3 regions of the Actinomadura sp. 3N508 genome follow, and region 3 is predicted to be linked to each of the others. Evidence: riboswitches for the same ligand, from Rfam matches in the RefSeq annotation. Region 3 holds a riboswitch; each other region holds the start of a gene.

Region 1 (9,388 bases), on a different contig from region 3:
CGCGAAACGCCGACCTTGGCCGCCAGGTCGGCGACCGTCCACGGGTGGGACAGGTCGTCGTGCAGGAGCCGCAACGCCGGGCCCACGACCGCGTCGCCGTGCGCGCGGTACCAGCCGGGCTTCTCGGCGTCCGGGCGGGAGAACCAGGCGCGCAGCGTCGCGATGAGCAGCAGGTCGAGGAGCCGGTCGAGGACGACGTCCTGGCCGGGCTCGTCCTTGCCGATCTCCTCGCCGAGCACGTCGATGAGCGGCGACCGCCACGTGTCGCCGCGCACGATCGCGATCGGCGGCAGCGCGGACAGCAGCCGCTGGGTGACCGCGCCGCGCATCTGGTACGCGCCTATCAGCATGACCGTCGAGCCGTCGGGGGCGTTGCCCCAGGCGCGGACGCCGAGGTCCATCGCCTCGGACATGGGCGTCCCGTCGGGGGTGGTGCAGTGCTGCCCCGGGTGGATGACGATCTGCGGCTTGGTCACCGGGTCGTCGCTCACCGTGTACGGGTCGGGGCCCCGGAAGATCACCATGTCGCCGGGGGAGACACGCTGGGGGTCGCCGTCGTCCGGGATCAGCCACGCGTCGTCGCGCACCATGGACATCAGCGAGATCGGCGCCTCGTCCTGGATCCGGATCGACCAGGGCGGGTTCAGCGACGCGCGGAGCATGAACGCTCCGCGGGCACGCGGGCCGTCGAGGAGGTCGGTGAGCGCGTCCATGGGATTCAGCGTAGACGCTCGCGTATGCGGGCGAGCTTCTCAACGATGGTGGCCGGGACCGCCCGGCTGTTGACTTAAAGGCATGACGAACAACGCGCAGAACATCAGCGAGAACGGCCTCACCCTCGTCCTCGGCGGGACCGGCAAGACGGGCCGCCGCGTCGTCGAGCGGCTGGAGGCGCTGGAGGTCCCGGTCCGCATGGGCTCGCGGTCGGCGACCCCGGCCTTCGAGTGGACGGACGAGACCACCTGGGCCCCCGTCCTGCGGGACGTCGAGAAGGTCTACCTGTCGTACTACCCCGACCTCGCCGCGCCCGGCGCGGTCGACGCCGTCCGCGCGTTCACGGCCGCGGCGGTGGACGCCGGCGTCCGGCACGTGGTCCTGCTGTCGGGGCGGGGCGAGGAGGAGGCCGAGGAATGCGAGCGGATCGTCCAGGAGTCCGGCCTCGCCTGGACGGTCCTGCGGGCGAACTGGTTCGCGCAGAACTTCAGCGAGGACTACCTGCTCGACCCCGTCCGCGAGGGCGAGGTCGTCCTCCCGGCCGGTGACGTCCCGGAGCCGTTCGTGGACTGCGACGACATCGCGGACGTCGCCGTCGCGGCCCTCACCGAGGCCGGGCACGCGGGCGAGGTCTACGTGCTGTCGGGCCCGCGCGCGCTGACCTTCGCCGAGGCCGTCGCCGAGATCGGCCGGGCCGCCCGGCGCGACGTCGCGTTCATCTCCGTCCCCGTGGACGACTACACCGCCGTGCTCAGGCAGCAGGGCCTGCCCGAGGACCTCGTCGAGTTCCTGAGCTACCTGTTCGGCACCATCCTGGACGGCCGCAACTCGCAGCCCGCGGACGGGGTGAAGCGCGCGCTGGGCCGCGAGCCGAAGGACTTCGCCGACTACGCCCGGGACACCGCGGCCAGCGGCATCTGGTCCACCTGACCCCACCGCTGAGAAGAAATGGAGCATGACGATGACATCCGCACTGGCCGCCGTCTCGGTGACCCTTTCCATCATCATGGCCGCCGGAATGGCCGGGACGTTCTTCGGCTTCTCCACCGGCGTGATGCCGGGCCTGAACGCCGTGCGCCCGGCTTCGGCGATCGACGCCATGCAGGGCATGAACAGGAAGATCCAGAACCCGGTGTTCATCGCGATGTTCCTGCTGGTCCCGGTGCTGGCGATCGTTGCCGGGGTGCTGCTGCTGACGCTCGACCAGGACTCGGCGGCCGTCCTGTTCTTCGTCGCCGGCGGGGTGTACTTCGCCGGCGCGCTCGTCCCGAGCTTCGCGGTGAACATCCCGCTGAACAACGCGCTGGACGCGGTCACGGTCCCGGAGGACGAGTCCGAGGCGGCGAAGATCTGGTCGGCCCACTCCCGCCGCTGGACGGCCTGGAACACCCTCCGCGCCCTGTTCAGCTGGGCGAGCGTCCTCGCGATGAGCCTCGGCGTCTACCTCTGGGGCAGGAACGGCTGACACCGATCGCGCCGAGGAAACGCGGCCCGCGCTCCGTCCGGAGCGGGGCCGCGTTCTCGTTCAGGGGAGGAGCAGCCCCCAGTAGACCGCCCAGGGGACGAACACCAAGCCCGCCGTGACCAGCAGCCCCAGCCGGGCGCGCTCGCCCGCCGGGACGGTCGCGGCGGCCCGCCGCCACGCCACCGCCGTCACGATCCCCGCGCCGACGGCCGCGACGGCGAGCGCCTGCAGCACCAGCCACGGCAGCGGCCGGCCCGCCAGGACCGGCCCCGGGTCCGGCGACCGTCCGGCGGCCATGAGGTAGAAGATGTAGACGAGCAGGCCGATCACCGAGGTCAGCCCGGCCGTCGCGAGCAGCCGCGCCCACCGGCTCACCGGCCGCACCGTCCGTCCGCGGAGCCGCCGCACCAGGGCCACCAGCGGATAGCCGGTGAACGCGACGACGAACAGCGCGAACGCCGCGACCTGCATCTGCCACGACGCCCACCATGGCGACGGTGAGATCTCCACGCTCGCGTAGTCCTGCTTCGGCGGGGTCGCGGTGCCGGCGGCCGGCGGCCGCCCGCTCGTCACGTCGCGTACCCAGGAGCCGACGAGATCTGCGTAGCCGGGGGCGAGCGCCTCGCCGCGGGTGACGCCGCCGTCCGGGGTGACGTGCGCGGCGTGGTCGGCGTCGGCGAAGAAGCGGAAGGTGTAGCGGGGGTTGCCGCCGCGGCGGAGCGCCCGCGCGAACAGCGGCGGGTTGTCCTCGGGCGGGGTCTGGAGGTCGCGTGCGCCCCAGACGCCGAGCAGCGGCTGCCGGACCCGGGCCAGGACGCCCTGCGCGTCGAAGAACGCCTCGGCGAACAGGCCCGCGTCCGCGCCGAGCCGGGCGAAGTTGTGCTTGCCGTGCTCGATCAGCGACCCGGACACGCCCGCGCGGCGCAGCGCGGACGTCTCGTTCCAGACCTGCTGCCGCATCGGCGTCATGGCGTTGCCGCCGACCACGATCACGAACGCCACGTCCGCGGACCGGGACGCGGCGAGCGGCGCCACCCAGCCGCCCTCGCTGAGCCCCCACAGCCCGACCTTCGCCGGATCGACGCCGGGACGGGCGCGCAGCGCGCCCACCGCCGCGAGCGCGTCGTCCGCGAGCTCGGAATAGGACCGGCGGAAATCGCTGTAGCCCACGGATCTCTTGTCGTAGATCAGGACGGCGAGGCCCCGCCGCGCGAACTCCGTCGCCTCCGTCAGCAGGTGCTCGCGCGGCACGCCCGCGCCGGACCCGGTGACCAGCACGACGCCCGGCACGGGCCGGGCGGCCTTCGCCGGCGCCAGCACCGTGCCGTGCAGCGTGAGGCCACCGAACCCGTTGAAGCTCACGTCGGCGGAGGTCAGGCCGGGCGGCGCCGGGATCGGGCCGGACGCCGAGGCCGGGACGGCGCCCAGCAGGACGCCGGCGAGGAGTGTCAACGCGACCGTGATTGCTCTCGTCATGCCGAGCACGGTAGACCGCAGAGAAAACTCTGCAAAGAGTTCTCTGCAAAGATCCGTCTGTAGTACTAGACTGCTCCTCATGAAGGACGACACCGAGCCCGTGATCCTGGACGACCCGGGACGGATCAAGGCGCTCAGCCATCCGCTGCGCCGCCGGATCCTGCACCGGCTGCGCGCGCACGGCCCGGCGACGTCCACCACGATCGGCGAGGTGCTCGGCGCCAACACCGGCACGACCAGCTACCACCTGCGGCAGCTGGAGAAGTACGGGTTCATCGAGGAGATCCCGGAGCGCTCCGCCGGGCGGGAGCGCTGGTGGCGGCCCGCCGCCACCCCGCGCGACCTGCGGCTGCCCGCCCCGGAGACGGTCGCCCCCGAGGACCGCGCCGTCCTGGAGGAGCTGATGCGCGTCGGGCACGCCGAGGACATGGAGCTGTTCGCCCGGCTGCCCGCCGAGTACGCGCGCGACCGCGCCTGGGCGCTGCTGTCGCGCGGCTTCGCGCACATGACCGAGGAGGGCCTCGCGGAGTTCTTCGAGGCCTACATCCGGCTCCTGCACGAGCACGGCCACAGCCGCGAGGACGCGCCGCCCGGCGCCCGCCCGGTGCACGTCCGGCTCTTCACGCTCCCCGCCGACGAGGAGTGACACCGCACCCCGCGCGGAACGCGGCCCGGCGGCACGGGCTTACGATCTCTGGATGAGCGCCGTCCACGCCATCAGCGACCTGCACGTCGGATTCCCCGAGAACCGCGCGTTCGTCGAGGGGCTGCGGCCCGCGTCCGGCGACGACTGGCTCATCGTGGCGGGCGACGTCGCCGAGTACGTCTCCGACGTCGAGTGGACGCTGAAAACGCTGCGCGAACGCTACGCCACCGTCATCTGGACGCCCGGCAACCACGAACTCTGGACCGTCAAGAACGACCCGGTGCGGCTGCGCGGCGAGGCCCGCTACCGCGCGCTCGTCGACATGTGCCGGAGCATCGGCGTGCTGACCCCCGAGGACCCGTACCCCGTGTGGGACGGCGAGGACGGCCCCGTGACGATCGCGCCGCTGTTCCTCCTGTACGACTACACGTTCCGGCCGGAGGGGGCGTCCACCAAGGAGGAGGCCCTGAGGATCGCGCACGAGGCGGGCGTCGTGTGCACCGACGAGGTCTACCTGCACCCCGACCCGCACCCCACGCGCGACGCCTGGTGCGACGCGCGCCTCGCCTACACCGAGAAGCGCCTCGCGGCGCTCGAACCCGGGACGCGGACGGTGCTGGTCAACCACTGGCCGCTCGTCCGCGAGCCGACCCGCGTCCTGTGGTACCCGGAGTTCGCCCAGTGGTGCGGGACGGAGCGGACCGCAGACTGGCACACCCGGTTCGGCGCGGTGTCGGTGGTGTACGGCCACCTCCACATCCCCCGGACGATCTGGACCGGCGACGTCCCGCACATCGAGGTGTCGGTCGGCTACCCGCGCGAATGGCGCAAGCGCGGCGACGCGCCCCGGGGGCCCCGCCGGATCCTGCCCGTGCCGGAGACCACCTGACCGCCGACGGCGCGGCGGGCTCAGCCGCCGTGGGCGCCCTTGCCGGGGATCAGGCCGGTGGCGGCGAGGGCCAGCAGCCGGTCGGCCGCCGCCGGTTCCCGCTCGGTGACCACGGCGATAGCGCCCGCGAGCCGGAGCGCGTCGGTGAACACCGCGCCGGCGGGCACGTCGCCGGCGTCCTGCGCGCGGGCGAACAGCGCCTGGCCCGCGTCGCGCATCGCGCGGCACGCCACGGCCGGTCCGGACGCGGCCGCCGGTCCGGGCCGCTCGTCCTGCAGCGACACCACGGCCGAGGCCGCCATGCCGGGGAACACCGTGATCCGCGCGATGAACGCGCGCAGCCATGCCGTCAGCGCCTCGCCGGGCGCGGGGGAGACCAGCAGCTCGCGGCCCGTCGCGGCCAGGCCGTCGTAGACGTCGGCGAGCAGCGCCTCCAGGAGGTCCTGGCGGGTCGGGAAGTGGCGGTACAGCGTCCCGATGCCGACCCCCGCCAGCCGCGCGACGCCCTCCAGTGAGGCGCCGGCGCCGTCCCGCTCGAACATCTCCGCGGCGGCGGCGAGCAGCCGGGCGCGGTTGCGGCGGACGTCGGCGCGGATCGCCCGGACCTGGCCGGGCTTCGGCATGTCGTCGCTGGTCACCTGAGTCGTCGATCCTTCCCGGCGGGTCAACGGGCCGGCGGCGATCCGGGGATCCGCGGCTTTGGAACGGTCCCCTGATAGTAGCCGCGTACCTCCGCCGGCGGGGCGGCGACCTCGCCGGGACGCGGGAAGGCCCGCCGCGGCCGTGTCCGCGGCGGGCCTCCTCACCAGCAATCACCGAAGCTCGCGTCAGGCGCCGCCGGGGGAGAGGGGCAGGTAGACGCGCCCGCCGCCCGCGCGGAACTCGTCGGCCTTCTCGCGCATCCCCGCCGCGAGGGCGTCCTCCTCGGCCAGGCCGTGCTCGTCGGCGTAGCGGCGGACGTCCCGGGTGATCTTCATCGAGCAGAAGTGCGGCCCGCACATCGAGCAGAAGTGCGCCGTCTTCGCCGGGGCGGCCGGGAGCGTGGCGTCGTGGTAGGCGCGCGCGGTGTCCGGGTCGAGGGACAGGTTGAACTGGTCCTCCCACCGGAAGTCGAACCGCGCGTCCGACAGCGCGTCGTCCCACGCCTGCGCGCCCGGATGGCCCTTCGCCAGGTCGGCGGCGTGCGCGGCGATCTTGTAGGCGATCACGCCGGCCTTGACGTCGTCGCGGTCCGGCAGCCCGAGATGCTCCTTCGGCGTGACGTAGCAGAGCATCGCGGTGCCGTACCAGCCGATCATCGCCGCGCCGATCGCGGAGGTGATGTGGTCGTAGCCCGGCGCGATGTCGGTGGTCAGCGGCCCGAGCGTGTAGAACGGCGCCCCGTCGCACCACTCCTGCTGCAGGTCGACGTTCTCCTTGATCTTGTGCATCGGGACGTGCCCGGGGCCCTCGTTCATCACCTGGTTGCCGAACTCCGCGGCGATCCTCGTCAGCTCGCCCTGGGTGCGCAGCTCGGCGAACTGCGCCTCGTCGTTGGCGTCGGCGATCGAGCCGGGGCGCAGGCCGTCCCCGAGCGACCAGGTGATGTCGTAGGCGGCGAAGATCTCGCACAGCTCCCGGAACCGCGTGTAGAGGAAGTTCTCCTCGTGGTGCGCCAGGCACCACGCCGCCATGATCGACCCGCCGCGCGACACGATCCCGGTCTTGCGCCGCGCCGTCAGCGGCACGTACGACAGCAGCACCCCGGCGTGGACGGTCATGTAGTCCACGCCCTGCTCGGCCTGCTCGATCACCGTGTCGCGGAAGACGTCGAAGGTCAGCTCGGCGGGGTCGCCGCCGACCTTCTCCACCGCCTGGTACAGCGGGACGGTCCCGACCGGCACCGGCGAGTTCCGCAGGATCCACTCGCGGGTGGTGTGGATGTCCCGGCCCGTCGACAGGTCCATGATCGTGTCGGCGCCCCAGCGGGTCGCCCACGTCATCTTCTCGACCTCGTCCTCGATGGACGAGGCCACCGCCGAGTTCCCGATGTTCGCGTTCACCTTCACCAGGAAGTTCCGGCCGATGACCATCGGCTCGATCTCGGGGTGGTTGACGTTGGCGGGCAGCACGGCGCGCCCGGCGGCCAGCTCGTCCCGGACGAACTCCGGCGCCACCCCCTCGCGCAGCGCCGCGAACTCCATCTCCGGCGTGATCTCCCCGCGCCGCGCGTACGCGCGCTGCGTCACCGCGCCGCCGGTCGCGCGGCGCGGCCGGCGCGGCGGGAATCCGTCCCGCGGCGGCCGCGCCCCATCTCTGCGGCCGCCGTCCTCGGGGCGGACGGCCCGGCCCTCGTACGGGGCGGTGTCGCCGCGCCCCTCGATCCACGGCGCCCGCAGCGCGGGCAGCCCCCGCCGGACGTCGGTCTCCTGCGACGGATCGGTGTACGGCCCGGACGTGTCGTACAGGACGACGGTGTCGCCGCTGGTCAGCGGCACCTCCCGCATCGGGACCCGGATGTCGGGACGCGAGCCCCGAAGGTAGGTCTTGCGGGCGGCTGCAACCAAAGGTTCGGTCATGACGACTCGATCTCTCCCTACGCCGGCATTACCCGGTCAGGTTCATGCGGTCAGCGGCCGTCTCAGCCGCTATCTCAGCCCGGTTCGCCGGACCCCCGCGATCTGTCGTGCTCGACGCTAACCCGGCGCACCCCCGTTGCCGCAACCGGGGCCCATGGGATAAGGCCCTGATCTGCGGAGGGCCGGCCGCCCCGGCCGCGTCAGGAGGACCGGCGGGCGAGCCGCACCACCATCGGCAGCGCCAGCGTGAGGGTGCGCAGCAGGTCCGGCGCGGACCGCGAGCGCTCCAGCCACATGCGCCCGTCGTCGCCGCCCTTGGTCCGCAGCGACGCGGACTCGCGGCCGTCGACGCCGGTGACGACATGGCGGTCGCCGTGCCGCCGGGTGGTGCCGAGGAGCGTCCCGCCGGCCGCGTGGAAGGCTGGCTCGCGCAGCCGGCTGATCGTGCCGATGTGCCGCCCGTCCGCGTCGAACACCCGCATGCGGCCGCCGCCCGCCAGCCGGGACGACTTCTTGAAGGCGAGCAGCCGGCCCGCGTGCGGGTCGCGGAGCACGATCGTCCGGCGGCCCCGGTCGGGGGTGCGGCGGAAGCGGGCCGGGCCGGGACCGCGCGTGGCGAGCCGCCCGCAGGCGACGGCGACGACGGCGCCGCCGCCCTGGTCGCGGTAGCGGCCCGCGCCGTCCACCACGAGGCGGTCGGTCTTGGGCAGCGCGTCCGGCCGCGGCTCCTCGACCTCTTCGCCCGTGTCGTCGAGGACGCGCCAGGCGGCACCGAGGGTCTCCGTGGCCGCGGTGCGCACGGACGCGAGCCAGCCGGACGGGAGCGACCGGTCGCGGTGCAGCGTGATCGCGTCGCCGTCCACCTTCGCGACGGCGCCGGCGTCCGGGGCCGCCTCGGTGTCGATCCAGACCGTCCAGACGGGGTCGGCGACGGGCCACACGATGCCGACCGCGTGCACGGCGTCCGCCGGGACGACCACCTGGTTCTTGGCGCGCCGCAGGACGAGGCCCTTCTCCCCGATGGTCACGACCAGGCGGCTACGGAAGATCACGAAGGCCCAGCCGGCGGCGGCCAGCGCGATGAGCGCGCCGCCTCCGCCGTAGATGGTGACGACCCGCCGCGCCTCCCCGGGCGCCCACGCGGCGCCGCCGGTGCGCGTGGACAGCGCGACGAGAAGGCCGGCCGTCAGCGCGGCCAGGAACACGCGGAACGGCCAGCGGTAGGCGCCGCGGCCGAGCGTGACCCGGACCTCCGGCTGGGAGCGGGACGGGGGAGCGACGGACACGGTCAGCCCTTCATGATGGAGTTTGCAGAACTATAGGCCGGGACGACCGCATTCATCCCGGCCTATCAGCAGGTCGAATGGAAGAGCCCGCCCACGCGCTCGGTCTCGGCCAGCCGGTTGTAGAGCGCGACCGCCTCGGTCGTCTCCGCCACGTGCACCTCGACGCCGGCGTCCCGCAGCGCCTCCAGCGTCGCGGGCATCGTCTTCAGGCGCAGCTCCATGCCCCTGCTGAGGACGACGACCGTGCAGCCGTGATCCAGTAGCTCCCGCACCTCGCCCGGCTGGATCCCCGGGTCGTGGCGTGTGCCGTGCTCGGACCAGTCCCACGCGCGGCCCCCGCCCGGATACAGCTTG
Region 2 (9,388 bases), on a different contig from region 3:
CTCGCCGGGACGGACGACGAACACGTCCCCCACGGTCAGGCGGTCGACCGGCACCCGCTCCTCGCGGCCGTCCCGGACGACCGAGACCTCCTTCGCGCCCAGTTCGAGCAGGGCGCGCAGGGCGGCCCCGGCGCGGCGCTTGGACCGCGTCTCGAAGTAGCGGCCGGCCAGGATGAACATGATCACGCCGGACGCGGCCTCGAGGTAGATGTTCATCGACCCGTCCGACCGGGTCATCGAGAACTCGAAGCCGTGCTTGATGCCCAGCTCACCGGCGGTGCCGAAGAACAGCGCCCACAGCGACCACGCGAACGCGGCCAGCGTGCCGAGCGAGATCAGCGTGTCCATGGTGGCCGCGCCGTGCCGGAGGTTGGTGTAGGCGGCCTTGTGGAACGGCCAGCCCGCGTACACGACGACCGGGGCCGCCAGCGTCAGCGACAGCCACTGCCACGCCTCGAACTGCAGCGCCGGGATCATCGCCATCGCGATGACCGGGACCGACAGGACGATCGCGGTGAGGAGCCGCTGCCGCAGGGGCCGGAGGCCGTCGTCCGGCTCCGGCGCGTCCGCGCCGCCGGCCCCCTCGGGCTTCGGCGGGGCCGGGAGCTCCGCGGTGTAGCCGGCCTTCGCGACCGTGGCGATCAGCTCGTCCGTGGACACCCCCTCGGCGTATTCGACCTTCGCCTTCTCGGTGGCGTAGTTGACCGTCGCGGTCACGCCTTCCAGCTTGTTGAGCTTGCGCTCGATGCGGTTGGCGCACGATGCGCACGTCATCCCGCCGATCGCCAGCTCGACCTGCCCGGACGCGGTGTCCGTGCTCATCGTCGCTCCTCCTCCGCGCTCTTCGTCGATCGGTCAGTGGGTGTGGGGCGTGTCGTCGTGACCGCCGCCCGTCTCCTGGACGGGCACCTGCGCGTTCCCTGCGTGCACGGTGAACTCCGCCGTCCGGACCTTGCCGGCGTGCTTGAAGTCCAGGTAGAGACGGTAGGCGCCGGAGCTCGGGGCCTCGGCGAAGAACGTGATGCCGGGGCCCGGCTTCGTCTCGCCGTCGCCCGGCTCCCCGTCCGGGTGGACGTGCAGGTAGGCGAGGTCGCCCTGGCGCAGCGCCACCAGGTGGCCGTACGCCTCCAGGTAGGGCTCCAGGTCGGTGACCGGCTTGCCGTCCTTGCTCACCGAGAGGGTGAGTTCGGTGGACTTGCCGGGAGTGAGGCCGCCGGACAGCGTCACCTCGTAGCCGTCCACCTTCGCGACGCGCTCGGGCTTCGGCAGCGGCGTCGTGCGCAGGTCGCCCTGGACGAACACGTCGGTGCCGAGCGTGAGCTGCCGCTTCGCGCCGTCCGGCTGGACGTCGGTGAAGAACCGGTACACGCCGGACTTCGGAATCGTGACCGACACCGTCCAGACACCGCCGCCCGCCTCGGACGGGTGCAGGTGCTGGAACCCCGACAGGTCACGGCTCGCGACGATCAGGTGCAGCCGCTTGCCGTGCAGGGGCTTGAACCCGGTGACGGGCTTGCCGTCGGGGCCGTTGATGGTGAACCGGAAGTCGGTCCGCTTGCCGGGGGTCAGCGTCGTCCTGCGCGGGACGAGCGTGTAGCCGTCCTCGGAGACCTGCAGCCCGCCGGGCGTGTGCGACGCCGTGGCACCGCCCTCGCCGCCGTGCCCGCCGGTGCTCTTGCCGCCGCCGTGGCCGCCGCCGTCGTGGGACGCGGTCTCGGCCGAGGCGCCCACGGGCCCGACGACCTTGCCGACCCCGGCGGCGCCGCCGAAGACGACCGCCAGCCCGGTGACGTAGGCTCCCAGCTTGATCGCGCTGTTCATTACGATCACTCCACTCGGTGCCCGAAGGCACGGAACTCGGGGGGCGTCCCCCGCCGTGGAGCGGGGGTGCGCGCCCGTTACTGCTTCAGTGCGTAACCAGCCTCTTCGACGGCGCTCTTGACCAGGGCGTCGTCGATCGGCGCGTCGCTCGTCACGGTGACCCGGCCGGTCGGCAGGTCGACCTCGACGCCGGTCACACCGGGGATCTCCTCGACCTCCTCGGTGACCGAGCTGACGCAGTGGCCGCAGGTCATCCCGGTGACGGTGTAGGTGGCGGTGCTCATCTGGCTACTCCCTCTCCCAGTACCCCCAGGGGGTATCTCGTGGCCCTCATGCTGCCATAACGGCTCAGCCATGGCAACCCGTACCCCCTAGGGGTTATTTCGAGATCCAGGTCACATGCCCGCCGAGTCCGGTCATGAGGCGCCTCGGGGCGGTTACCGGCGGGTTGTTACGCGGAAGTTATCCACACCCTCGGTGACGGCACGTCCGCACTCTCGTCCGGTGGTTTGGGGGGATTCACTGAGGTATCGACCCTGTAAACGTCGCGCGTCCCGCCGCATCGGGAGTTGTGCACAGGCTTTTCCACAGGCTTCCACAGCCCTGTGGACACCGGCGGCGCCCGCCTCGCGGCGCCTCCCGTCCCTAAGCTCTGGGCATGACCATTCGGATGGACAACGTCGCCCTCGTCGTCGACGACCTGGAAGCGGCCATCGCGTTCTTCACCGAGCTCGGCATGGAGCTGGAAGGCAGGGCCCTGAACGAGGGCCTGGTCGTGGACCAGACCGTCGGGATGGACGGCGTCCGGTGCGAGATCGCGATGATGCGGATCCCGGACGGTCCCGGCAGGCTGGAACTCACCAGATACCTCACCCCCGAGGCGTCCCCGCCGGAGCCGCCGAACACGCCGCCCAACACGCTGGGCCTGCACCGCGTCATGTTCCAGGTCGAGGACATCGACGGCACCGTCGCCCGCCTCCGCCCCCACGGCGCCGAACTCGTCGGTGAGATGGCGCAGTACGAGGACCTGTACCGTCTCTGCTACCTCCGCGGCCCCGCCGGCGCCATCGTCGCCCTTGCCGAACAGATCGGCTGACCGGATACCTTGCATATGCAGGGGGTATGCGACCTGCGCTCGTGAGGCCCGCCGGGCGGAAGGATCGATGCGGACATGCCTGAGCTACCCGAGGTGGAGGCGCTGGCGGGGTTCCTGCGGGAACGCGTCGTCGGACACGTCGTCGCGCGCGTGGACGTGCTCGCCATCTCCGCGCTGAAGACCTACGACCCGCCGGTGCAGTCGCTGGGCGGGCTGACCGTCACCGGCGCGGCCCGGCACGGCAAGTTCCTCGACCTGGACGTCGACGGCCTGCACCTGGTGATCCATCTGGCCCGCGCGGGCTGGCTGCGCTGGCGCGACGAGATCCCGGCCAGGCCCGTCCGGCCCGGTGGCAAGAACCCGCTGGCCATGCGCGTCCATCTGGACGACGGCTCCGGCTTCGACCTCACGGAGGCCGGGACGAAGAAGGGCCTCGCCGTCTATGTCGTCCGGGATGCCGCGGAGGTCCCGGGTGTCGCATCGCTCGGGCCCGACCCGCTGGACGACGCGTTCACCCCCGCGGCGCTCGGCGCGATCCTCGACGGCAAGCGGACCCAGATCAAGGGCCTGCTGCGCGACCAGAAGGTGATCGCCGGGATCGGCAACGCCTACTCCGACGAGGTGCTGCACGTCGCGAAGATGTCCCCCTTCAAGATCGCCGCCTCGCTGACCGAGGACGACGTCGCGACCTTGCACGACGCCATCGTCACCACGCTGCGCGACGCCGTGGAGCGCTCGCGCGGGCTGGAGGCGCAGGACCTCAAGGGCGAGAAGAAGACCGGGCTGCGCGTGCACGGCAAGACCGGCCAGAAATGCCCGGTGTGCGGCGACACGATCCGCGAGGTCTCGTTCGCGGACTCGTCGCTCCAGTACTGCCCGACCTGCCAGACGGGCGGCAAGCCGCTGGCCGACCGCCGGATGTCCCGCCTCCTCAAATAGCCGGGCACCGGCCAGGGCGGTGCTACGGCTGTCCGCGCCAGAGCAACGCCTGGGCGACGATGACGTGCTCGCCGTTGAAGGTGACCGCGGGGCCCTCGTGCAGCTCGTAGCCGAGGTCGATCGCTTCGCTCACACGCTTGCAGAATGCGGCGTCGTCCGGGCCGGTGATGACTCGGTAGATGGGCAGTCCGTCCGGGGGTGTGCTCATAAGGACAAGGATCTCAGCCGGTGCCGCTGACGCTCTCGCCTAGACGGGCGATGTGGCCGGGCGGCCGCGCGGGACGACCAGGGCGCCGGCGATCGCGGTGGGGATGGCGACGAGCAGCGTCCAGCCGGTGCGCTGGATGCGGGCCTGGTCGCAGGCTCCGTGGATCGCGGTCCGTTCCGTGTCCTTCAGGGGGATTTCGAGGGTCTCCTTGCCGCTCCTGGCGCTGAGGACGGACGAGCACGTCACCGTCGGGGCCTGCTCGATCGTCGCGTGGGGGGTCACGGTGATCGAGGCGTTCAGGAGGTAGAGGACGGCGATGGCGCCCGCGGCGGCGAGGGCCAGCGCGATGTAGTTCATGAGCCGCATGGTGAATCCGCGAGCCGATCTTCAAAAAAGGCGGCCCCGCCCGGCTGGCGGGCGAGGCCGATGGGTCGTGTGGGCTGTGGGTGTCGTATGGGGTGTGGGGTAGGGAGCGTGGTTGTCTGGACGGAGCCGAAACGGGGACGGCTCGGTCAGCGGACCTTGGGTACGGGGCCGAAGAGCGGGCCGACCTTCTCCCAGCGGTCCAGCTGGCAGCCGTCGTCACGGGAGAACTCGGCGTCGATCTTCTTTCCCTGCCAGGTGCCCTTGACCGTGGCGAGCTCGGGGCCGCCGTAGATCATGGTGCACATCTGGTCCTTGGGGACGGGTTTGAAGGGGTCCTGGCCCTTGGCCTTGGCGAGGGCCGCGCAGGCGTCGGCGACCTTGGGATGGTCACCGCCGGGCGGTTCGCACTTCAGGGTCCAGGTCTTGGCGGGTGCCTCCTTGGAGGCCTTGACATTGATGGTGAGGGAGTCCGCCGGCGGGCCGGAGGGCTGCACGGACGTCGTGCCCGAAGGCTGGTCGGCGGGGGTCCCCTTGGCCTGTTCGTCGCCGCAGGCGGCCAGGGACAGGACCATGGCCAGTCCGGGCGACGCGAAAAGGAGCGTCCGATACCGCATGCGTGATTCGACGCAGGGGTGCTTCGCGCGGTTCCATGGGGGTGTGATGAATTTCGGGGACGACGTGCCGGCGGTGGGAGCCGCCGACGTCCCGCAGGACGGCTACCTGCTGGACGTCCGGGAACAGGACGAATGGGACGCGGGCCACGCGCCCACGGCCGTCCACATTCCCATGGGGCAGCTGGGTGATCGTGCCGGAGAGGTCCCACGCGACCGGGAGGTCTACGTGATCTGCCGGTCCGGGTCGCGGTCCGCGCAGGTGACCGGGGCGCTCAACCAGGCGGGCTGGCTGGCCAGGAACGTCGACGGCGGGATGAAGAGCTGGGTCGAGGCGGGCCGCCCGATGGAGGGCGGCGGCGACGGGGCCCCCTACGTGGCCTGAAGCTACGTGGCCTGAAGCGGCCCGGCCGGATGTGGCCGCAGACGGGGCGCCGCGCATGATCGGTTGCCTTCGGGGTGATCTACGCCCTTTTGGGGGAAGTCGGGCGGTTGTACGATCGGGCCCGACCGATGACCGCGGGAGCTCGGGCCGCACCGCAGAGGTGTAAGCCGGGCTGAGAGGGCGGCCTTAGAGGCGTCGCCGACCGCATGAACCTGTCCGGGTAATGCCGGCGTAGGGAGTGTGAGTCCGTGACGTCCGATGTTGATGCGCGTGATGGTGCTGCGCGTCCTAACAATGAGGCTCCGTTCACGCTCGACGAGCCCGCGCCCAGGGTGCTGGGCTTCTGGGACCAGAGCGCCTTCTGGGCGAACCTCGGGGTCAGCCTTCTGGCCTTCTCCGGTGCCTACACCGTCCTGGCGCCGGACGCCGACGGCCGGCCCACCCTGTCGATCATGGCGGGCATCGCGGCGATGGCCGTTGGAACGATCCTCGGCGGGCTGATGCTGGGCCTCGCGGCGGTGCCCGGCGCGCGCACCGGGCAGCCCGCGATGGTGCTGCTCCGCGGCCTGTTCGGCGCGCGGCTGTCGTACGCGCCGACCGTGCTGAACGTCGCGCAGCTCATCGGCTGGGGGACGTTCGAGCTGATCGTCATCGCGGACGCGGCCCGCGAACTCTGGGACGGCGTGCCGCGCTGGGGCTACGTCGTCGCCGCCGGAGCGATCACGACGGTGCTGACCATCTGGCCGCTCGGCTCCGTGCGGATCCTGCGCCGTTACGTCACGGTCGCCGTGGGGATAGCGCTGGTCTACTTCTACGTCCAGCTCCTCCGCGAGCCGCTGCCCGACCTGACGCAGGGTTCGTGGGGCGGCTTCTGGCTCGGGGCGGACGCGGCGCTGGCGGTGTCGATCTCCTGGGTCCCGGTCGCCGCCGACTACACCCGCCATTCCCGGACGGAACGGGCCGCGTTCGGCGCCGCCGCCGTCGGATACTCGGTCACGCAGATCGTCGCCTATGTCCTCGGCCTGCTGGCGCTGGCGCTCGTCGCGGGCGACTCGACCAAGGTCTTCGACCCGTTCCTGAACGTCACGCTCGGCGTCGTGTTCTTCGCGGTCTTCGTGCTGCGCGAGGCGGACCAGTCGTTCGCCGACACCTACTCGACGGCCGTGTCGATCCAGAACCTCGTCCCGCGCGCCGACCGCCGCGTGCTGAGCGTCGCGCTCGGGGTGATCATCACGGTGCTCGCGCTGGCGCTGGACATCGGCGACTACGCGGGGTTCCTGTCGCTGATCGGCTCGGTGTTCGTGCCGATGCTCGGCGTGCTGGCCGCCGACTTCTTCCTCGGCCGCCGCCGGGGCAGCGGCTGGGACGCCTCGCGGACGGCGCCGTCCCGCTGGGGCATGATCGCCGCCTGGGCGGTCGGGTTCGTCGTGTACCAGCTCATCAACCCCGGCACCGTCAGCCGGTGGGCGGGCTTCTGGCAGGACGTCCAGGGCGCGCTGCACTTCGAGACGCAGAGCTGGATGAGCGCCTCGCTGCTGTCGTTCCTGGTCGCCGGGGGCGCCGCGCTCCTCATCGGCAGGCTTACCAAACGGTAAGGCTCCCGTTCGACCGGCGGGGCTGTGGCAACTTTCGGCGTAAGTTACCCCGCGCCGGACAGGAGTCCGGTGGCACGATGACAGGCGTGCATCACCACGTCCATGACCCGATCGCGCGGGCGGTCATCGAGAGCGCCGCCGACGCGATAGTGGCCGTTGACCAGCGGCATCGGGTCACGGTGTGGAACCCGGCCGCCGAGCGCATGTTCGGCTGGAGCGCCGCGGAGATGGTCGGGCGGGTGCCGCCGATCGTCCCGCACGAGCTGAAGGCCGAGCACAACGCCGTCCAGGAGCGGCTCCTCACCCGCCGCGCCGCCGACTCGCCGGACCTCGCCGAAGGCGAAGGCGAAAGCGAGGGCGAGGGCGGGCAGATCTCGATCGCGACCCGCCGGTTCCACCGGGACGGCCGCCTCATCGACGTCCGGATCGACACGAGCCTGCTGAAGGACCCGTCCGGCACCCTGCTCGGCTGGGTCGGCGTGTACCACCCGGTCGACGAGGACGAGATCGTCCAGCACCACATCACCGAGCGGGCGCGGCTCGTCCGCCGGCTGAACGACATCGTCGCCGACCTGAACGCCGAGCTGGACCTCGCCGTCGTGCTCGACCGGATCACCGCCGCGCTGATCGAGCTGACCGGCGCGGACGCGGGCGGCTTCGTGCGGATCGAGGGCGACCGGCTGCGGCTGGTGAACATGTCCGGGCTGCCCGAGCACATGCGCGGCACGTCCGCCGACCTGCGGACGAGCCTGGTCGGGGAGCTGCTGCGGTCGGGCAAGACGGTCAAGCTCGCGACGGGCGAGCAGCGCCTCGGGGACCTGATCTGGTCCGAGCTTTCCGGGCTGCACACGATCGCGCTGGGCCTGTCCTACTTGCAGAACCGGCCTTACGGCGCGCTCTACGCGCTGTTCTCCGGGCACAAGGTCGGGCACATCGAGCTGGAGCTGCTGGAGCTGCTCGCCGGGCACGCGGGCGTCGCGGTCGGCAACGCCGTCGCGTACGCGGAGGTCGTCCGGCAGCGGGCGCACGAGCGTGCCGTGATCGACTCCAGCGCGGACGGGATCGCGGTGCTCGACCACAACCTCGTCGTCCGGCAGTGGAACCCCGCCGCGCACACCCTCACCGGCATCGCGCCGGAGCACGCGCTCGGGCGGCCGCTGCCGTTCGGCATGCCCGCGCTCGGCGAGATGCTGACGTACCGGCTGGAGTCCGGGACGTGGCTGAACGTGCTCGCCGCCGAGATCGAGGAGACCGGCGAGCTCGTCGTCGACTTCCGCGACGTGTCGGAGGCGAAGGCGCTGGAGGAGGCCAAGGACCTGTTCCTCGCCACCACCAGCCACGAGCTGCGCACCCCGATCACGGTCGTGCAGGGCTTCGCCTCCACGCTGGTCAACCGGTGGGACGAGCTGCCCGACACCGACCGGCGCGCCGCCGTCGCCACCATCGCCGAACGCGCCCAGTCGCTGGGGCGGCTCGTCGAGCACCTGCTGCTCGGCTCGCGCGCGGGCGCCGACGAGCTGACCGTGACGATCGAGTCGTTCGACCTGACGCGGGTGCTGGAGGGTGTCGTCGGCGGGTTCCGGTCGCTGTCGCCGCTGCACCGCGTCGAGCTGGAGATCGAGCCCGGGCTGCCGTCCTGCCGCGGGGACGCGATGGCGACCGACATCGTCCTCGGGCAGCTGCTGGAGAACGCGTTCAAGTACTCCCCGGACGGCGGGACGGTCAGCGTCCGGGCCGTCCGCGAGGGCGGCGCCATCGTGGTGACCGTGGCCGACGAGGGCATCGGCATCCCGGCGGGCGACCATGAGCGGATCTTCGAGCGGTTCGTCCAGGGGGACGCCGGGGACCGGCGGCGGTTCGGCGGCATCGGGCTCGGCCTCTACATCGTCAAACGCCTGACCGAGGCGCAGGGCGGAACGATCTCCGCGCATCCGGCCTCGCACGGCAAAAGTGAGGGATCTCACATAGGTCCGGCGCAGCGGGACGAGGCCCTCCGATCGGACGGTTTGGCACCCCGTCCGAACGTAGTTCTGCAGGCCACAGAAGGCCATGGACCCGCAGGTGGCGCGCATGCCGGTAACGGAACGTGCATGCGGCTCGTGCTCCGCGCGGCGCCCTGACCCGCCGCCGGGGCCTAGTGTCAACGTGTCGCGTCAGTGACCGGGGAGGCCGTCCTGTGACTACTCAGCGTAATCAAATCCGAACCGTCGCGCCACGATAGGACAGCCGTGACCAGGGCATTCATGTGGTCTCGACGGTCGTCGCGGCCGCTTTCCTGCGGGAAAGTGCGGCGTCCACGGGGTGTGACGGACGAAACGAGCGGCCGAGGAGTAAATCCACCGTTGGCTGGATAGATCCTTGGATGGT
Region 3 (9,388 bases):
GCGATGAGGATCGGGCCGATGTTGACGACGAGGGCGGCCGTGCCCGCGTCCACCAGCTGCTCGCCCCAGTTCAGGGCGACCATGTAGGCGCCGAACCACAGGATGCCCGCGGTGACGATGCCGGGCCAGGCGGCCTTCGGCGGGAGCCCCTCGCGCCGGACGAGCCACAGCGCGCCCAGCACGACCGTTCCCGACAGGAGGCGGCCGAGGGCGAGCGCGCCGGGGCTGTAGTCGTCTCCGGCGCTGCGGATCGCGACGAAGGCCGATGCCCAGAGCACCACGGTCACCGTGGCGGCCGCCACGGCGAGCTTGTCGACGCGCGCGCCGGTTTCCTGCTGCATGTCAGGCACCTTAGGTAAGGGACGTTTCGACGAACACCGAAGCGAGGCGCCGGGTTGCGGTGCCCTGGCTCGGATGGACCGTTTTCAGTCTCGTGGTGCCTACATTTCAGGTCCAGCGAATATTTCTTCAGGTGGCCATTTAGTTTTCCTACGAGGTTGCTCGGCCCTCGAAGGGTGAGGAGGCCTGCGCGTAGCGGCGCTTGGGGATGCGTCCGGCCAGGCGGGCGAGGCGTCCGGCCTCTACCGCGTGGCGCATCGCGGCGGCCATCTGGGTGGGGTGTTGGGCTCGGGTCACCGCCGTTGCCAGCAGGACCGCGTCGCAGCCCAGTTCCATCGCCAGCGCGGCGTCGGACGCGGTGCCGAGGCCCGCGTCCAGGATGACGGGGACGCCCGCCCGCTCGACGATCAGCTCGATGTTGTGCGGGTTGCGGATGCCGAGGCCCGAGCCGATCGGGGAGCCGAGCGGCATCACGGCCGCGCACCCGATCTGCTCCAGGCGCCGCGCGAGGACGGGGTCGTCGTTGGTGTACGGCAGGACGACGAACCCGGCGTCGACGAGCTGCTCTGCGGCGTCGACCAGCTCGATCGGGTCGGGGAGGAGGGTGTGCTCGTCCGCGATCACTTCGAGCTTGACCCAGTTCGTGCCGAGCGCCTCGCGGGCCAGCTTCGCGGTGAGGACGGCCTCGCCCGCGGTGAAGCAGCCCGCCGTGTTCGGCAGCACCCGGATGCCGGACTCGGTCAGGACGTCCAGCACCGAACCGCGGGCGGAGGGGTCCACGCGCCGCATCGCGACCGTGGTCAGCTCCGTCCCGGACGCGGTCAGCGCCTCGCGCAGGACGTGCATGCTCGGCGCGCCCCCGGTCCCCATGATCAGCCGGGAGCCGAGCTCCTCGCCCGCGATGACCAGCTTGTCCGTCACCTCTAGCCTCCCTGCACGGCGGTCAGGACTTCGATGCGGTCGGCGTCGCGCAGCGCCGTCGCGGCCCATGCCGAGCGCCGGACGACCTCGTCGTTCACCGCCACCGCGATTCCGGCCGCGGCGCCGGAGACGGACGCGACCGCCTCGGCCACGCTCGCGCCGTCCGGCAGCTCGCGCGGCTCGCCGTTGACGATCACCTTCATGAGTGCACCTCGGGGGAGAAACGGCCGGGCGAGAACGGCCCGGCTACTTCTGGAACGGGGGTGTCGAGCAGTGTCGCGGACAGGATGTCGGCGGAGATCGGGGCGAGCAGGATGCCGTTGCGGAAGTGGCCGGTGCCGATGACGAGGCCGGGGAGCGCGGACGGGCCCATCACCGGCCCGTTGTCCGGTGACCCCGGGCGCAGGCCCGCGGAGACCTCGGTGAACTCCAGCTCGGTGACGCCGGGCAGCAGCTCGCGGGCGTCGCGCAGCAGCTCCCACAGGCCGCCCGCCGTGACGCGCGTGTCGAAGCCGAGCTCCTCCTGGGTGGCGCCGACGACGATCTCGCCGTCCAGGCGCGGCACCAGGTAGACCGACGAGCCCTTCACCATCCCGCGCGTGGACCTGCTGATGAACGGGGTCCGGGCGCGGAGCCGGATCACCTGGCCCTTGACGGGACGGACGGGTGGAACGGTCCCGGGAGGCAGTCCGTCGAGATCACCCGACCACGGGCCCGCCGCCAGGAGGACGCGGTCGGCGTTGATGGTCGTGCCGTCGTCCAGCCGTACGCCGACCGCCGTGTCGCGCTCCACGACGATGCCCGCCGCTCGCCGCCTGACCAGGCGGACGCCGAGCTTCCCGGCCGCGGCGAGCAGCGCCGGGGTCAGGCGGCGCGGGTCGATCGAGCCGTCCTCGGGGGCGAGCAGGCCGCCGCGCACGCCCGGCGCCAGCATCGGCTCCAGGCGGCGGCACTCGCGGCCCGTCAGCGCCTCGACCGGGATGCCGAGGGTCTCCTGGAAGCGGCGCAGGTCGTCCAGGTACTTCAGGTCGTCGGCGTCGAAGGCGACCTCGATGATCCCGTCGGTGCGGTAACCGGTCTCCAGGCCGGTCAGCTCCTCCAGCTCGGCGACGAACGCGCCGTACCGGTCGCGGGACGCGAGGCCCAGCCGCAGCAGCGGCTCCTCGCCGTAGGTCAGCTCGCTGACCGGGGTCAGCATCCCCGCGGCCACCGCCGACGCGCCGCCCGCGGGCTCGGGGTCGACCAGGGTGACGGCGGCGCCGCCGGCGGCGGCCCGCCAGGCGGTGGCGAGGCCGATGACCCCGGCCCCGATGATCACGATCTCCATGCGCGCTCCCTTCGCCGGCATGATCCGGATCAGGTCGTGGCGGTCGGCGGCCCGTTCCAGCCGCCCTCTCAGCCCGGTCGCACCGGACTCCCGCGCTTTGTGCTGTTCCACCCGGTCTCCACCTTACGACCACTTCCGATCCCTTGTGCGTGGGCAGCCGTCCGGGCGGGCGTCCGGGGAGTTCTAGGGTGGATCCCCATGGAGCGGATCATCGTCGTGGGCGGCGGGCTGGGCGGGTTGCGCGCCGTGGAGTCGTTGCGGGGCCGGGGCTACGAGGGCGCGCTGACCCTCGTCTCGGCCGAGCGGCATCCGCCCTACGACCGGCCGCCGCTGTCGAAGGCCGTCCTCGCGGGCGAGTCCGACGACACGACGGTCGACGCCGACTGGGACGCGCTGCGCTGCGAGCTCCTGCTCGGCGAGCGCGCCACGGGCCTGCGCCTGGACGCGCGCGGCGGCGTCGTCGCGTCCACGGCGGGCGATCTTCCGTTCGACGGGCTGGTCATCGCGACCGGGGCCGTGCCGATCACGCTGCCGGGGGACGGGCCGCAGCATGTGCTGCGGACCATCGAGGACAGCCGTGACCTGCGATCCCGGCTTACGGAAGGCGCCCGGATCGTGATCGTCGGGGCGGGCTGGATCGGCGCCGAGGTCGCGACGACCGCCGCCAAGAAGGGCTGCGCGGTGACCGTCGTGGAGGCCGCGGACACGCCGCTCGCGGGCGCGCTCGGCCCCGAGGTCGGTGCGCTCACCGCGCCCTGGTACGCGGAGGCGGGCGTCGAGCTGCGCACCGGAGTCAAGGTCGCCGAGGTGGGAGACGGCGGCCTGCTGCTTGCCGGCGGCGCCCGGATCGAGGCGGACGAGGTCGTCGTCGGCATCGGCGTCCGGCCGCAACTGTCCTGGCTGGACGGTTCCGGGCTGCTGCTGGAGCGCGGCGTCGTCACCGACGGCTCGTTCCGCGCCTATGCGGGTGAGGAGGTGCCCGGCTCCGCCCGCCCGGACGTCGTCGCCGTCGGCGACTGCGCCGCCTGGTGGTCGGCGCGGTACGGGCGGCGGCTCCTCGTCGAGCACTGGGACACCGCCCTCAACGCCCCCGACGTCGCCGCCGCGACGCTCCTCGGGCAGGGCGCGGTGTACGACGCCGTCCCGTACTTCTGGTCCGAGCAATTCGGGCGAATGGTGCAGTATGCGGGGAACCATTCGGCGTCCGAACGAATCGTTCGCCGCGGGGACCCGACCGGCCGGAAGTGGACGGCCGCCTGGCTGACCGGCGACCGGCTCGACGCGATCCTCACCGTCGACCGGCCCCGCGATCTGGTGCAGGCGCGCCGCGTCATCGCGGCCGGCACGCCCGTCGACGCCGGGGCGCTCGCCGACCCGGACGTGCCCGTCCGGCAGGCCGTTCGCGGATAGCGCACGGCGCCGAAGCGTAACGGCTGTACAGGGGGTTTGAGGGTTCCGAAGGCGTGGTAGCAAGGGGGCGTGACGCAGATGCACGCAACCGTTGACAGCGCACTGGACCCCCGGACCGACGCCCTCGCGGGCGAATGGCTCTCCCTGAAGGAGACCGCCGAGCGACTCGGGATCAAGACCAACCGGATCAAGCAGCTCATCAGCGAGCACCGGCTCCTGGCCGTGCGCCGGGAGGGCGAGCCCATGGTGCCCGCCGCGTTCATCAAGGACGGTCAGGTCATCAAGGGCCTGCCCGGCACGCTGACGCTCCTGTCGGACGCCGGGTTCGACGAGGTCGAGACCATCCGCTGGCTGTTCACCGCCGATGACACGCTGCCGGGAACGCCCGTGGACGCGCTCACCGAGAACCGGGGGACCGAGGTCCGCCGCCGCGCCCAGGCCCTCGCGTTCTAGCCCGTCCCCCGGCCCTGGGGGCCTGAGCCGCCGGAACGTCTGACACGATCGCGGGGTCGCGCGACGCAACAGCCGCGCGGCCCCGCGAAAACCTTCCGGAAGGACGTCTCTCCGCCGTGTCCAGGCATCTCCCCACCGAGCGCGCCGTCGCGCTGCGCGCCCGGCTCAGCCGCGCCCGCCTCTACCTCTGCACCGACGCGAGGGAGCGGCAAGGGGACCTGCCGGAGTTCCTGGACGCCGTGCTCGCCGGCGGCGTCGACCTGCTCCAGCTCCGCCAGAAGGGTCTGGAGGCCCGGCAGGAGCTGGCCTACCTGGAGATCTTCCGGGCGGCGTGCGAGCGGCACGGCGCGCTGCTCGCCGTCAACGACCGCGCCGACATCGCGCACGCCGCCGGCGCCGACGTGCTGCACCTCGGCCAGGACGACCTGCCGGTGGACGCCGCCCGCGAGATCGTCGGCGGCGACATGCTGATCGGCCGGTCCACGCACTCCGGCCGGCAGGCGGCGGCGGCCGCCGTCGAGCCGGGCGTCGACTACTTCTGCGCCGGGCCGGTGTGGCCCACCCCGACCAAGCCGGGACGCCCCGCGCCGGGGCCGGAGCTGCTGGAGTACGTCGCCGCGCAGCGGGTGGCGCGTCCCTGGTTCGCGATCGGCGGGATCGACCTCGGCAACCTCGGCGACGTCCTCGCCACGGGCGCGAACCGCGCCGTGGTCGTCCGGGCGATCACCGAGGCGGCCGATCCGCGGGCCGCGGCGGCGGAGTTCGCCCGCCGGCTCGCCGCCTGACCCGCCGGCTTCGATCTTGTCGGGGTTTGACCTGGATCACAGTGCGGGGCGGTACACGATCGCCCACAATGGAGATCATGAGCGTGGGACCCGACGACGACCGCCCGGTCGAGCTGGACGATGACCTGGAGATCCTGCCGGACCAGACCTCCGACGACACCGACACCGGCTGGGGCGAGTGGCGCGGCGACACCGACGACTCCCGCTTCCTGGAGGATCGTCCGCCGCACTGGTGAGCCGCCGGGCTCGCCCGTTCAGAAGGGCATGCCCCTTCAGAAGAGCATGCCCAGGACGAAGCCGGAGAGGACGACGGCCGCCAGCGCGACCATCATCCGCCACCGGTAGCGCGGGATGCGCGTCGGCCGCGGTTTCGGCATCGGTCCCTGCCCTTCGCGGAGCGCCCGGACGATCTGCGACGCGGTCGGCCGGGCGGCCGGGTTCTTGTCGAGACAGCGGGCGGCGAGGTCGCGCAGCGGGCCGTCCAGGTCGCCGAGGTCGGGGCTGCGGGAGGTGACCCGCCGCATCACCGCCGCGCTCGGACCGGTGCCGAACGGCGGGCGTCCCGTCGCGGCGAACACCATGGTGGCGCCCCACGCGAACACGTCGGCGGGCTTCCCGACCGGCTCGTCCTCGATCTGCTCGGGCGCCATGTAGGCGGGGGTGCCGACCGGCCCGGTCGTCACCGGGGTGGCGTCGGCGATCCGGGCGATGCCGAAGTCGATGACCTTGGCGCCGTCCGGGCCGAGCAGCACGTTGCCCGGCTTGAAGTCGCGGTGCACGATCCCGGCGCGGTGGATCGCGGCGAGCGCCGCCGCCGTCCGCAGCCCGAGCTTGCGGAGCTTGGCCGGGGGCAGCGGGCCGCGGTCCTCGACGACGTGCTGGAGCGGCGGCCCTTCGACGAACTCGCTGACGATGTAGGGGCGGTCGCCGGTCATGTCGGCGTCCAGCACGCGGGCCGTGTGCCGCCCGGACACCCGCAGGGCCGCGTCGGCCTCCTTGACGAACCGGCTGCGCGCCCGCTGCCCGGCCGCCACGCCGCCGCGCAGCAGCTTGACGGTGACGAACTCGCCGTCGCCGTCGCGGCCGAGGTAGACGACGCCCTGGCCGCCCTCGCCGAGCCTTCCGAGCAGCGTGTAGCCGCCCAGGCCGCGGGGGTCGTCGGGGCCGAGCGGGGTATCTGGGCGCCTGCCGCGCGCCGCGTGCGCGCCGCTGCCGTGCCGATCGGGGTCTCCGTGCCGGTCCGGGCCTGCGCCCCCGGCCTGGCGGTCGGGGCCGGACCGGGCGGCCTGCGCCGAGCGGGACGGCGCGGGGCGCGCCTTGGCCGACCGGGCGACGTGGGGCTGGCCGGCGTGGGGCTGGCCGGCGTGGGGCTGGGCCGGACGCCCTGGACGGGCGGCGGCGCTGCGCGCGGGATGGGGGCTCGTCCTCCCGCGGGAGGTGTCGTGCGGCACGTGGGGGGCTCCGACTCGGCGGGGACGGACGAAGATCTCCTCATTTGTACCGTGTCGCCGGGCTGCCCGGCAGGGGAACCTCGATCTTCGCCGCCCCGGCTGGAACGTGCCGACGCCTCCTACGTGCTGCGCACGGTGGCCGCGACCGCCAGTTCGGCGAGCGCGTGCCGGGCCTCCTCGGTGATCGGCGCGGAGCGCAGGGCCTCCTCCGCCTCGCCGAGATAACGCTCGATCATGGCCTCGCAGGCGGCGAGCCCGCCGGTCTCCTCGATGATCGCGCGCAGCTCGTCCACGCCGGGACGGTCGAGGCCGGGGTCGCCGAGGCGCCGCCGCAGCGCCGCCGCCTGCGCCGCGGAGGCCCGCTCCACGGTGAGCGCGATCAGCACGGTCCGCTTGCCCTCGCGCAGGTCGTCGCCCGCGGGCTTGCCGGTCTCGCCCGGGTCGCCGAACACGCCGAGGACGTCGTCGCGGAGCTGGAAGGCGATGCCGAGCGGCAGGCCGTAGCCGCTGAGCGCGGCGGTCACGTCGGGGCCGCCCCCGGCGAGCGCCGCGCCGAGGTGCAGCGGACGCTCGATCGTGTACTTGGCGCTCTTGTACTCCACCACGCGCAGCGCCGTCGCGACGGACGCCTCCCCGCGCGTGCCCTCCAGCATGTCGAGGTACTGGCCGCACATGACCTCGGTGCGCATCAGGTCGTAGACGTCCCGGCCGCGCCGCCTGCGCTCGCCCTTCAGCCCGCAGGTCTCGAACAGCTCGCTCGACCAGGCCAGGCACAGGTCGCCGAGCAGGATCGCCGCGCCCGCGCCGAAGGCCTCCGCGTCGCCCGGCCACGCCTGCGCGCCGTGCAGCGCCTCGAACCTGCGGTGCACCGACGGCTGCCCGCGCCGCGTGTCGCTGGAGTCCATCACGTCGTCGTGGATCAGCGCGCTCGCCTGCAGCAGCTCCAGGGACGCCGCCGCCCGCACGATGGCCTGGCCGTCCGCGCCGCCCGCGGCGCGCCAGCCCCAGTAGCAGAACGCCGGACGGAGCCGCTTGCCCCCGCCGAGCAGCGCCTCCAGGGCGGCCAGCATCGGGGCGAGGTCGTCGCTGATGGTCAGCAGGGCCGGGCGCTGCCGGTCGACGAAGGCCAGGAGCGCCTCGTCGACCTCCTTGCGGATCAGGCTGGTCGACATGCCGAGATCGTATCCAGCCGGGTGGTTTCAACCGTCCGCCGGAAACGTGAGAGGTCCATAGATCCTCGGAAATATGGACATAACGGCCGTGCGGTGTGCGGAGCATCACTCGTATCGGCGGCCCCAGGGGGCCTTTAGAGGGCTTCTGTAGGCTTGGGACATGCCACGCCTGCGCCCAGACCGTCCCCCCGCCGTCCGAGAGCTGCTGGCCTCCGGAGCCAAGTCCTTCTCCTTCGAGTTCTTCCCGCCCAAGACCGACAAGGGCGCGCGGAACCTGTGGCGCACCATCCGCGAGCTCGAACCGCTGCACCCGACGTTCGTGTCCGTGACCTACGGCGCGGGCGGCGGCACCCGCGACAAGACCGTCGACATCGTCGAGCGGATCGCCACCGACACCACGCTCACGCCCGTCGCGCACTTCACCGCCGTGAACCACTCCCAGGCCGAGCTGCGCCAGCTGATCGGCCGGTTCGCCTCCGTCGGCGTCCGCAACATCCTCGCCGTGCGCGGCGACCCGCCCGGCGACCCGATGGGGGAGTGGGTCAAGCACCCCGAGGGCGTCGAGTACGCCGCCGAGCTCGTCCGGATGATCCGCTCCTACGGCGACTTCAGCGTCGGCGTCGCCGCGTTCCCCTACAAGCACCCGCGCTCGCCCGACATCGAGAGCGACACCCGCTACTTCGTCGAGAAGTGCCGCGCCGGGGCCGACTACGCGATCACGCAGATGTTCTTCCGCGCCGAGGACTACTTCCGGCTCCGCGACCGCGTCGCCGCCGCCGGCTGCGACGTGCCGATCCTGCCCGGGATCATGCCGGTCACCCAGTTCAGCACGATCGAGCGGTCCGAGCAGCTGTCGGGCGCGCCGTTCCCGCCCGAGGTGAAGGCCCGGTTCGAAGCCGTCGCCGATGACCCGGACGCCGTCCGCCGCCTCGGCATCGAGCACGCCGCCGAGCTGTGCCAGGAACTGCTCCGCCAGGACGCGCCCGGCATCCACTTCATCACGTTCAACAAGTCGACGGCGACGCGCGAGGTCTACGGGCTGCTCGACGCCGACGGGTACGGGGCCAGCGGCAGGGTCCCGCCCATGACCGCGTAGCGCGGCCCGCCGCCGGGGAACTCGAAGTCCGTCAGCAGATCGACCATGCCGACGGAACGGTAGAGCGTGCGGGCCGGGGTGTCCGGCCGCCTGTCCAGCGTCGACAGCACGACGGTCCGCTCCGGCCTGCCCTCGCACAGCGCGGTCAGGAGCGCTCGCCCGAGGCCCTTGCCCTGCGACTCCGGGTGGACGTGCAGCTCCGCGATCTCGAAGGTGTCCGCCAGCCACCCCTCCGCGTGCTCCGGCCCCTCCAGGTCGGTGAGCGCCCGCGCGACGACGTCGTGCCACCACTGCCCGCGCGCGCCGTGGAACCCGTACGCGAACCCCTGCAGCGGGCCCGTCAGGACGGGCAGCGCCCCGCGCCGCTCCACCACGAACGCCCGGAACCCCGGATACGAGGTGTGCCGTTCCATGATGGTGTGGCGGCCCGGAAG

Evidence for each region. A riboswitch is a leader RNA that binds a small molecule or an ion and turns the genes downstream of it on or off. The one in region 3 is predicted to bind thiamine pyrophosphate.
Region 1: another riboswitch for thiamine pyrophosphate. It lies ahead of thiC (phosphomethylpyrimidine synthase ThiC); the one in region 3 lies ahead of thiO (glycine oxidase ThiO).
Region 2: another riboswitch for thiamine pyrophosphate. It lies ahead of ACH34S_RS31120 (purine-cytosine permease family protein); the one in region 3 lies ahead of thiO (glycine oxidase ThiO).

The regions. Positions count from the first base shown of each region.
Region 1 covers NZ_JBIRAX010000006.1:275,079-284,466, forward strand. Annotated here, with positions in the region: gene ACH34S_RS23015 (cupin domain-containing protein) at 1-713, opposite strand, end outside; gene ACH34S_RS23020 (NAD(P)H-binding protein) at 796-1,644, shown strand; gene ACH34S_RS23025 (DUF1772 domain-containing protein) at 1,676-2,179, shown strand; gene ACH34S_RS23030 (alpha/beta hydrolase family protein) at 2,240-3,655, opposite strand; gene ACH34S_RS23035 (helix-turn-helix domain-containing protein) at 3,735-4,301, shown strand; gene ACH34S_RS23040 (metallophosphoesterase family protein) at 4,354-5,190, shown strand; gene ACH34S_RS23045 (TetR/AcrR family transcriptional regulator) at 5,211-5,828, opposite strand; gene thiC (phosphomethylpyrimidine synthase ThiC) at 6,018-7,748, opposite strand; TPP riboswitch at 7,744-7,857, opposite strand; gene ACH34S_RS23055 (hypothetical protein) at 7,949-9,034, opposite strand; gene ACH34S_RS23060 (Mth938-like domain-containing protein) at 9,100-9,388, opposite strand, start outside.
Region 2 covers NZ_JBIRAX010000010.1:168,679-178,066, forward strand. Annotated here, with positions in the region: gene ACH34S_RS31075 (heavy metal translocating P-type ATPase) at 1-822, opposite strand, end outside; gene ACH34S_RS31080 (hypothetical protein) at 856-1,821, opposite strand; gene ACH34S_RS31085 (heavy-metal-associated domain-containing protein) at 1,899-2,105, opposite strand; gene ACH34S_RS31090 (VOC family protein) at 2,492-2,917, shown strand; gene ACH34S_RS31095 (Fpg/Nei family DNA glycosylase) at 2,993-3,856, shown strand; gene ACH34S_RS31100 (DUF1737 domain-containing protein) at 3,879-4,064, opposite strand; gene ACH34S_RS31105 (hypothetical protein) at 4,104-4,421, opposite strand; gene ACH34S_RS31110 (SSI family serine proteinase inhibitor) at 4,577-5,044, opposite strand; gene ACH34S_RS31115 (rhodanese-like domain-containing protein) at 5,091-5,426, shown strand; TPP riboswitch at 5,551-5,682, shown strand; gene ACH34S_RS31120 (purine-cytosine permease family protein) at 5,675-7,021, shown strand; gene ACH34S_RS31125 (PAS domain-containing protein) at 7,099-9,141, shown strand.
Region 3 covers NZ_JBIRAX010000003.1:704,547-713,934, reverse strand. Annotated here, with positions in the region: gene ACH34S_RS14635 (DMT family transporter) at 1-341, opposite strand, end outside; gene ACH34S_RS14630 (thiazole synthase) at 490-1,260, opposite strand; gene thiS (sulfur carrier protein ThiS) at 1,263-1,463, opposite strand; gene thiO (glycine oxidase ThiO) at 1,460-2,587, opposite strand; TPP riboswitch at 2,577-2,691, opposite strand; gene ACH34S_RS14615 (NAD(P)/FAD-dependent oxidoreductase) at 2,786-3,997, shown strand; gene ACH34S_RS14610 (Rv2175c family DNA-binding protein) at 4,076-4,450, shown strand; gene thiE (thiamine phosphate synthase) at 4,567-5,235, shown strand; gene ACH34S_RS14600 (hypothetical protein) at 5,313-5,471, shown strand; gene ACH34S_RS14595 (serine/threonine-protein kinase) at 5,508-6,686, opposite strand; gene ACH34S_RS14590 (polyprenyl synthetase family protein) at 6,806-7,858, opposite strand; gene metF (methylenetetrahydrofolate reductase [NAD(P)H]) at 8,019-8,954, shown strand; gene ACH34S_RS14580 (GNAT family N-acetyltransferase) at 8,891-9,388, opposite strand, start outside.